Regions from separate parts of the Streptomyces sp. PTL18 genome, predicted to be linked through region 2. Evidence: riboswitches for the same ligand, from Rfam matches in the RefSeq annotation. Region 2 holds a riboswitch; the other holds the start of a gene.
The links. Region 2 has a riboswitch for thiamine pyrophosphate ahead of AC5WS8_RS29025 (purine-cytosine permease family protein). Riboswitches for the same ligand answer to the same signal wherever they lie in the genome.
Positions count from the first base shown of each region.

Region 1: another riboswitch for thiamine pyrophosphate. It lies ahead of thiO (glycine oxidase ThiO); the one in region 2 lies ahead of AC5WS8_RS29025 (purine-cytosine permease family protein).

Region 1 is NZ_JCAJZO010000006.1:282,787-286,135, forward strand. Features, by position in the region: gene thiS (sulfur carrier protein ThiS) at 1-192, opposite strand, end outside; gene thiO (glycine oxidase ThiO) at 189-1,388, opposite strand; TPP riboswitch at 1,386-1,499, opposite strand; gene AC5WS8_RS14495 (NAD(P)/FAD-dependent oxidoreductase) at 1,624-2,850, shown strand; gene AC5WS8_RS14500 (Rv2175c family DNA-binding protein) at 2,999-3,349, shown strand, end outside.
Region 2 is NZ_JCAJZO010000019.1:135,244-138,592, reverse strand. Features, by position in the region: gene thiD (bifunctional hydroxymethylpyrimidine kinase/phosphomethylpyrimidine kinase) at 1-111, opposite strand, end outside; gene AC5WS8_RS29025 (purine-cytosine permease family protein) at 108-1,526, opposite strand; TPP riboswitch at 1,518-1,612, opposite strand; gene AC5WS8_RS29020 (jacalin-like lectin) at 1,700-3,031, opposite strand; gene AC5WS8_RS29015 (HhH-GDP family DNA glycosylase) at 3,273-3,349, opposite strand, start outside.

The DNA of each region.
Region 1 (3,349 bases), on a different contig from region 2:
TTGGACGGCGGTGAGGACCTCGACGCGATCACCCTCCGAGAGGGACGTCGACGCCCACTGGGCGCGCGGGACGACGGTTTCGTTGACGGCGGCGGCCACGCCCGAGGGGGCGGCGGTCAGGCTCCGCACCACCGCGTCGAGCGCGACACCGGGGGCGACCTCGTGGGTCTCCCCGTTGACCGAGATGTTCATATGGGCTGCTCCGTGAGTGCGGCGGCGGTGAAACGCCGGGGCGTGAAGGGGCGGGCCTCCTCAGGGAGCTCACCGGTGGTGAGCACGTGCGCCATGACGTCGCCGGTGACCGGGGTGAGCAGGACGCCGTTGCGGTAGTGCCCGGTGGCCAGCAGCAGGCCGTCCAGCTCCGTGGGGCCGAGCAGCGGCGCGTTGTCCGGGGAGCCGGGCCGCAGACCCGCCCGGGTCTCGGTGAGCGGCAGCTCGGTGATCCCGGGCACCAGCTCGTGCGCGTCCCGCAGCAGCTCGTACACCCCGCCCGCGGTGACCGCGGTGTCCCAGCCCAGCTCCTCGCTGGTCGCGCCCACCACCAGTTCGCCGTTCTCGCGCGGCACCAGGTAGATCGCGCCGCCGCGGACGACGGCCCGCACGGTACGGCTCAGGAACGGCGCGTACCGCTCGGGCACGGTCAGCCGCAGCACCTGCCCCTTCACGGGGCGCACGGGCGGCAGCACGTCGTCCGGGACGCCGGCGAGCCGCCCGCTGAGGCTGCCCGCGGCGAGGACGACCTGCCCGGCCGCGAGCTCGGTGCCGTCGGCGGTCCTGACCCCGGCCGCCCGCCCCCGCACGACCGCGAGCCGCTCGGCCCACACCCGGTGGAAGACCACGCCGGCACGTTCGCAGGCCGTCACCAGGGCCGCGGCCAGGCGGCGCGGGTCGATCTGGTGGTCCCCGTCGACCCTGAGCCCCCCGCGCACGCCCGGCGCGAGCATCGGCTCCAGGCGGCGGCACTCGCGCCCGCTCAGCCACTCCGACGTCAGGCCCGAGCGCTGCTGGAGCGCATGCAGTTCGCGCAGCTCGGCGCGGTCGTCGGCGTCGAGCGCGACGGCGAGCGTGCCGCAGCGGCGGTAGCCGAGATCCCGGCCGGTGGCCTCGGTCAGCTCGGCGGCGAAGTCCGGGTAGCGGCGCGCGGAGGCGAGATTCAGGGCCAGCAGCGTCTGCTCGCCGTAGTGCAGCTCGGTGACGGCGGCGAGCATTCCGGCGGCCACCTGCGCGGCTCCGCCGCCCGGCTCCGGGTCCACCACGGCGGTGGCGAACCCGCGCTGTGCCGCCCGCCAGGCGGTCACGAGCCCGATGATCCCACCCCCGATGACGAGGACGTCCGGCACGGTCGGCGGTGCGTGCGGTGCCGACGGTTCGTCCGGTGTACGCGACATGGGTGTCCAGCCCCTCCCTTCGCCGGCATGACCCGGATCAGGTTCGTACGGTCGGAGGCCGTCCCAGCCGCCCTCTCAGCCCGGTACGTCCGGGCTCCCGCGAGTGCTTACGGTGGCAACCCTAGCCCTCGCGGCACCGCCCTCGTAAGACAGCCTCCGGTCGCCCGACGGCTGTGCAGGACGTCACCCAGCACGCCCCCTGACTGACAATCCGTCAGTTGTCTATGGTGATCAGGTGAGCGAGCAGACGCAGGCACGGGGCGGCACGGCACGGCGCGTCGTCGTCGTGGGCGCGGGCATGGCCGGGGTGCAGACCGCGGTCGCCCTGCGGGAACAGGGCTTCACCGGCAGCGTGACACTGGTCGGCGCGGAGCCGCACCAGCCGTACGACAGGCCGCCGCTGTCCAAGGCCGTGCTGCTCGGCAAGGCCGAGGGCTCCGCCTTCGACGTCGACTTCGAGGCGCTGGGCATCGAGCTGCAGCTGGGCCGCGAGGCGACGGGCCTGCGGCCCGGGGACCATGAGCTGGACACCGAGCGGGGACCCGTCCCGTACGACGTCCTGGTCGTCGCGACCGGTGCCGAGCCCGTTCAGCTGCCGGGTGCGGAAGGCGTCCCCGGGGTGCATCTGCTGCGCACGCTGGACGACGCCGAGCGGCTGCGCCCGGTGCTGGCCCGGCAGCACGACATCGTGGTCGTGGGCGCGGGCTGGATCGGTGCCGAGTTCGCCACCGCGGCCCGCGAGGCGGGCTGCGCGGTGACCGTGGTGGAGGCCGCGGACCGGCCGCTCGCGGGAGCGCTGCCGGCGGCGGTCGCGGCGCCGATGGCGGCCTGGTACGCGGACAGTGGGACCGAGCTGCGCACGCACGCGCGCGTGGAGCGCGTCGAGCCGGGCGCGGTGGTCCTGGACGACGGCTCCCGGGTGCCGGCCGGGGCGGTGGTGGTGGGCATCGGGGCCCGGCCCGCCACGGCATGGCTGGCCGGGTCCGGGATCGAGCTGGGCGTGCACGGCGAGGTGCAGGCCGACGACCATCTGCGCACCTCCGTGCCGGACGTCTACGCGGTCGGCGACTGCGCGTCCTTCCCGTCGGGCCGCTACGAGGAGCGGCTGCTCGTCCACCACTGGGACAACGCCCTTCAGGGGCCGCGCACGGTCGCCGCGAACATCGTCGGGCAGACGCCGGCGGCGTACGACCCGGTGCCGTACTTCTGGTCGGAGCAGTTCGGCCGGTTCGTCCAGTACGTGGGCCACCACGCGTCCGCCGACACGACCGTGTGGCGCGGCGATCCCGAGGGCGCGGCCTGGACGGTCTGCTGGCTGCGCTCGGGACGCCTGGTCGCCCTGCTGGCCGTGGGCCGCCCCCGGGACCTCGCGCAAGGCCGGCGCCTGATCGAATCGGGTGCCCCCATGGACCCGGCCCTCCTGTCGGACCCGTCCCGTCCGCTGAAGGAGGCGACGGCGTAGGGGCCGACGACCGGCTTCGACGGCGGCCCGGACTCCACGACCCACCCGCCGCGCCACCCCCCGTCCGGCGGCAGGCCACCCGCTCCGGGTAACCCCGCCGGAGGCGCCCCGCTTCCGACTGTCGGTCCCGGATGGCACGCTTGATCCCGTGACCGAGATTGACGCAAAGATCGATGCTCTCGTCCCCGCCTGGCTCACCCTGCCCGACATCGCCGAAATGCTCGGTGTCGAGGTGACCCGCGTACGGCAGCTGGTCAAGGAGGGCCAGCTCATCGCCGTCCGCCGAGGCGAGAACAAGGCGCTGCACGTCCCCGCCGCCTTCATCGACGAGGACAAGGTGGTCAAGGGCCTGTCCGGCACCCTGACCCTGCTGCGGGACGACGGCTTCACGGTCGAAGAGATGATCGAGTGGCTCTTCACCCCCGACCCGACCCTGCCCGGTACCCCCGCGCAGGCTCTCAGCGAGAATCGCGGCACGGAGGTGAAGCGCCGCGCCCAG
Region 2 (3,349 bases):
GCTCATCCCGTGGGCGCCGAGCGCCAGCATGGTCTTCAGGTCGGCCTGGATCCCGGCGCCACCGCCGGAGTCGGAGCCGGCGATGGTCAGAACACGGGGCGGCGCGGTCATGCGCGGCCCTCCTCTCGGGCACGCGGGCGACTGGTCTCTCGTACGCGCAGCGGTGCGTAGAGCGCGAGGGCGACCAGGAACGCCACGTAGTAGGAGATGTCGCCGCCGTGCAGCGCGTGGGCGGCCGGGCCCGTGTACAGGCCGGTGTCCATGAACGGCACCGCTGCGGCGAAGGCGCCGGCGAACGCCAGCAGCGGCGGCCATCCGGAACGAGGCCGGGCGGTCGCGGCGGCGAGGTCGACCGCGGTGCCGCGCCGCACCAGCCAGTCGACGACCACGATCGCCACGAAGCCGGGGATCCAGTAGCTGACGAACAGCAGCACGTTCTGGAAGCGGGCGGTGGTGTTCGCCGCGTGCATCCACAGCACCAGGGGGAAGCCCAGCACCACGGCGAGGGCCGCTGCCAACGGACGCGGCAGGCGAACCCCGACGGTCTGCAACGCCAGTGAGCCGCTGTAGTCGTTCATCGCGTTGCTGGCGAGCGCCGCCAGCGCCACGGCCAGCAGCCCGAAGGCACCGGCCGCGCCACCGCCCAGCACATGGTCCACGCCCGCGGCCGTCTGGTCGGTGAGCACCGAGGCGCCCCACAGCCCGAGGACCTGCACGGCCACGAAGGACACCACGAGGCCGAGCAGCGTGCACCAGAACATCCGGGCGCGTGAGGTGGCGCGCGGCAGATAGCGGCTGAAGTCGCTGGCGTACGGCGCCCAGGACAGCGACAGGCTGAGGGCGATGGTGCTGGTCAGCACGAAGGCGCCGACCCGGTCCGCGCCGTGCGCGGTGCCCGTCCAGGCGGGGTGCACGCTGCCCGCCATGCGCAGGGCGATCAGCGCGAACGCGGCCGCCAGCACGAACGTCATGACGATCTGCAGCCGGTGGATCGCCTCGTAGCCGAGGACCCCGAGGGCTCCCTGCGCCAGCATCACCACCAGCACGCCCAGCCAGAACGGCCAGCCGGCGAGCCGTGCCAGCGCGTCCCCGCCGAACAGCCCGATCAGCGCGTCCCAGGCGATCGAGGACAGCCACTGCAGCACCCCGGGCACCACCACGGCGCGTCCGAACGCCAGCCGGGCGAGCGGCAGCTGGCCGGCTCCCGTGCGGCTGCCCCAGGTGCTCAGGTAGGAGGTGGGCACGGCGCCCAGCACCGTGCCGAGGACGACGGCGGCGAGCGCGGTGGTGAAGTCCAGGCCGAGCGCGATACCGATGGTCCCGGTGAAGACGCCGGTCATGGTCAGGTTGGGGGCGAACCACACGGTGAACAGCCGGCCCGCCCCGCCGTAACGATTCGTCTCGGGGACCGGCTCGATGCCGTGCCCCTCCACCCTGAGGTCGCCGGGAGCGGTCGGCATCCGCCCGTCGAAGACGGTGCACCGGCCGCCGGTGGGCAGCCCGCCCGAGACATGCGCCGATGGCATGAAAGACATCCCTCCGCCAGTGCGAACTGGTTCAGGTTCGACGGGTGTGATCTCAGCCCGCAGAGCGGGCACCCCGTGTCCGGTACGGCGGCAAGACTAACCCGAGGACGGGAATCAGCCACACGCAAGGGCCGCTGCCGGGTCAGCGGCCCTCGGGATGTCGTGCCGGCGGGTCAGCGCCGGGTGTAGATGAAGCCGATCTTGTCGACCTCGTCGCCGGAGCGCCCGTGGAAGCCCGCGATCTGCCAGCCGGGGGGCGCCGTACGGGTCACGCAGTCGGACGTCGTGGTGCCGCCCGCCAGGCTGCGGCCCAGATTGGTCGTGAACTTCGCGAAGAAGATCCTCGTGTGACCGTCGTACGGGCCCTCGCACAACTGCGCACTCGTCACGTACTCGTCGCTGCCCAGTGCCAGCGAGGACGCCGTGCCGCCCGTGCCGCCGTGGGCGAGCGTGGTGCCGTCCGTCAGCGTCACGCCGATCCGGTCGACACGGGAGCCGCTGCGCAGCGAGATGCCGGTCGCCCGGGCGCCGGCCGGGACGCCGGTGATGTCGTTGAAGTAGTCACCGTGCGGTCCGCCGAACCGGTCGCTGAGCCGGAAGGCGGAGTTGCGCGCCCAGCGGAAGGTCGCCGTGATCGGGTCGTGGTCGGAGAGCATCTTGCCGTCGCCGGTGAGGAACTGGGCGTGCTCGTTGGTGTACGCGGTGGCGTCGAGCGAGACCGGCTTGCTGCCCCGGTAGAGGATCTTGTCGACTACCTCGCAGCTGTCGGTGACCGCGTTCTCGTCGCACAGCAGAGGGTCGCTGCCCTTGGCGGGCGGGGTGCCGCCGCGCACCAGCCGGACCCAGGCGTCGGTGAGGCCGTTCGCGGTGGCGAACTCGGCGATCGTGTCGCCGGAGCGCGTGTAGCGGGTGTTGGTGTCGCCCATGACGACGACGGCGTTGCCCGCGGAGTGGGTCCTGATGAAGTCGGTCAGCTGGTTGAGGTTGTCCGCGCGCGAGGCCAGGTCGCCGTCGTTCGTCCCCGCGTTGGTGTGGAGGTTGTAGAAGTCCACGTAGACGCCCTCGGCCAGGCGCTCCCGCATGAACGTGAAACCCTTGGGAGTGAGGCAGTCGCCCGAGTCGTACTGGCACGAGTTCCAGTGCACGCGCTCGAAGTCGTCGGTGTCGTAGGGGATCGCGGACAGCGTGTTGAGTCCGCTGCCGATGCCGGCGCCGCCGCTGGTGGGCGTGCGGTACGGGTGGGAGTCCGAGGCGTACAGGTATGAGTGGTAGTTGAAGTCCTCCTGCACATGGACGATGTCGTAGGGGCCGAGCCGCGAGCCGATGGTCGTGGTGCTCGACTGGCGCGGTGTCGGCGCGCTGGAGATGCCCTCGGGCAGGCCGGCGACGTTGTAGCTGAGCACGTTGAACGTGCCCGAGTCGGCCGCCGCCGCGCTGGGCGCGGTGGCCGTGAGACCGCCGAACGCGGCGGCAGCCGCCGCGAGGGTGGCGAGGAGTCTGCGCATGGGGACGGCTCCTGGGGGGTGACGGGGGAATGTTGCGCACATGTCAAAATACGCGGCCGAGGAGCTCCGGGGAACGCGCTTTCTGCGGTTCCGGCGAAGATTTCATCCGGCGGTCGCCGAGGTGTCGGCGACCCCGGGGGGCGGCACCTTCGGTACCGGACCGGGGCCGGGACCGGGTGCGGGAAGGCGTGCGACGGGCGCTGCCCGGGTCGCCTGGCCCCGGCAGTCCCCGGGGCCACCCTCACGCCGCGTGCTCGCGCACTTCTTCCGCCAGCTTCTTGTCGAGTGCCGCGCGCACCAACGCCGCCGCCAGCACCG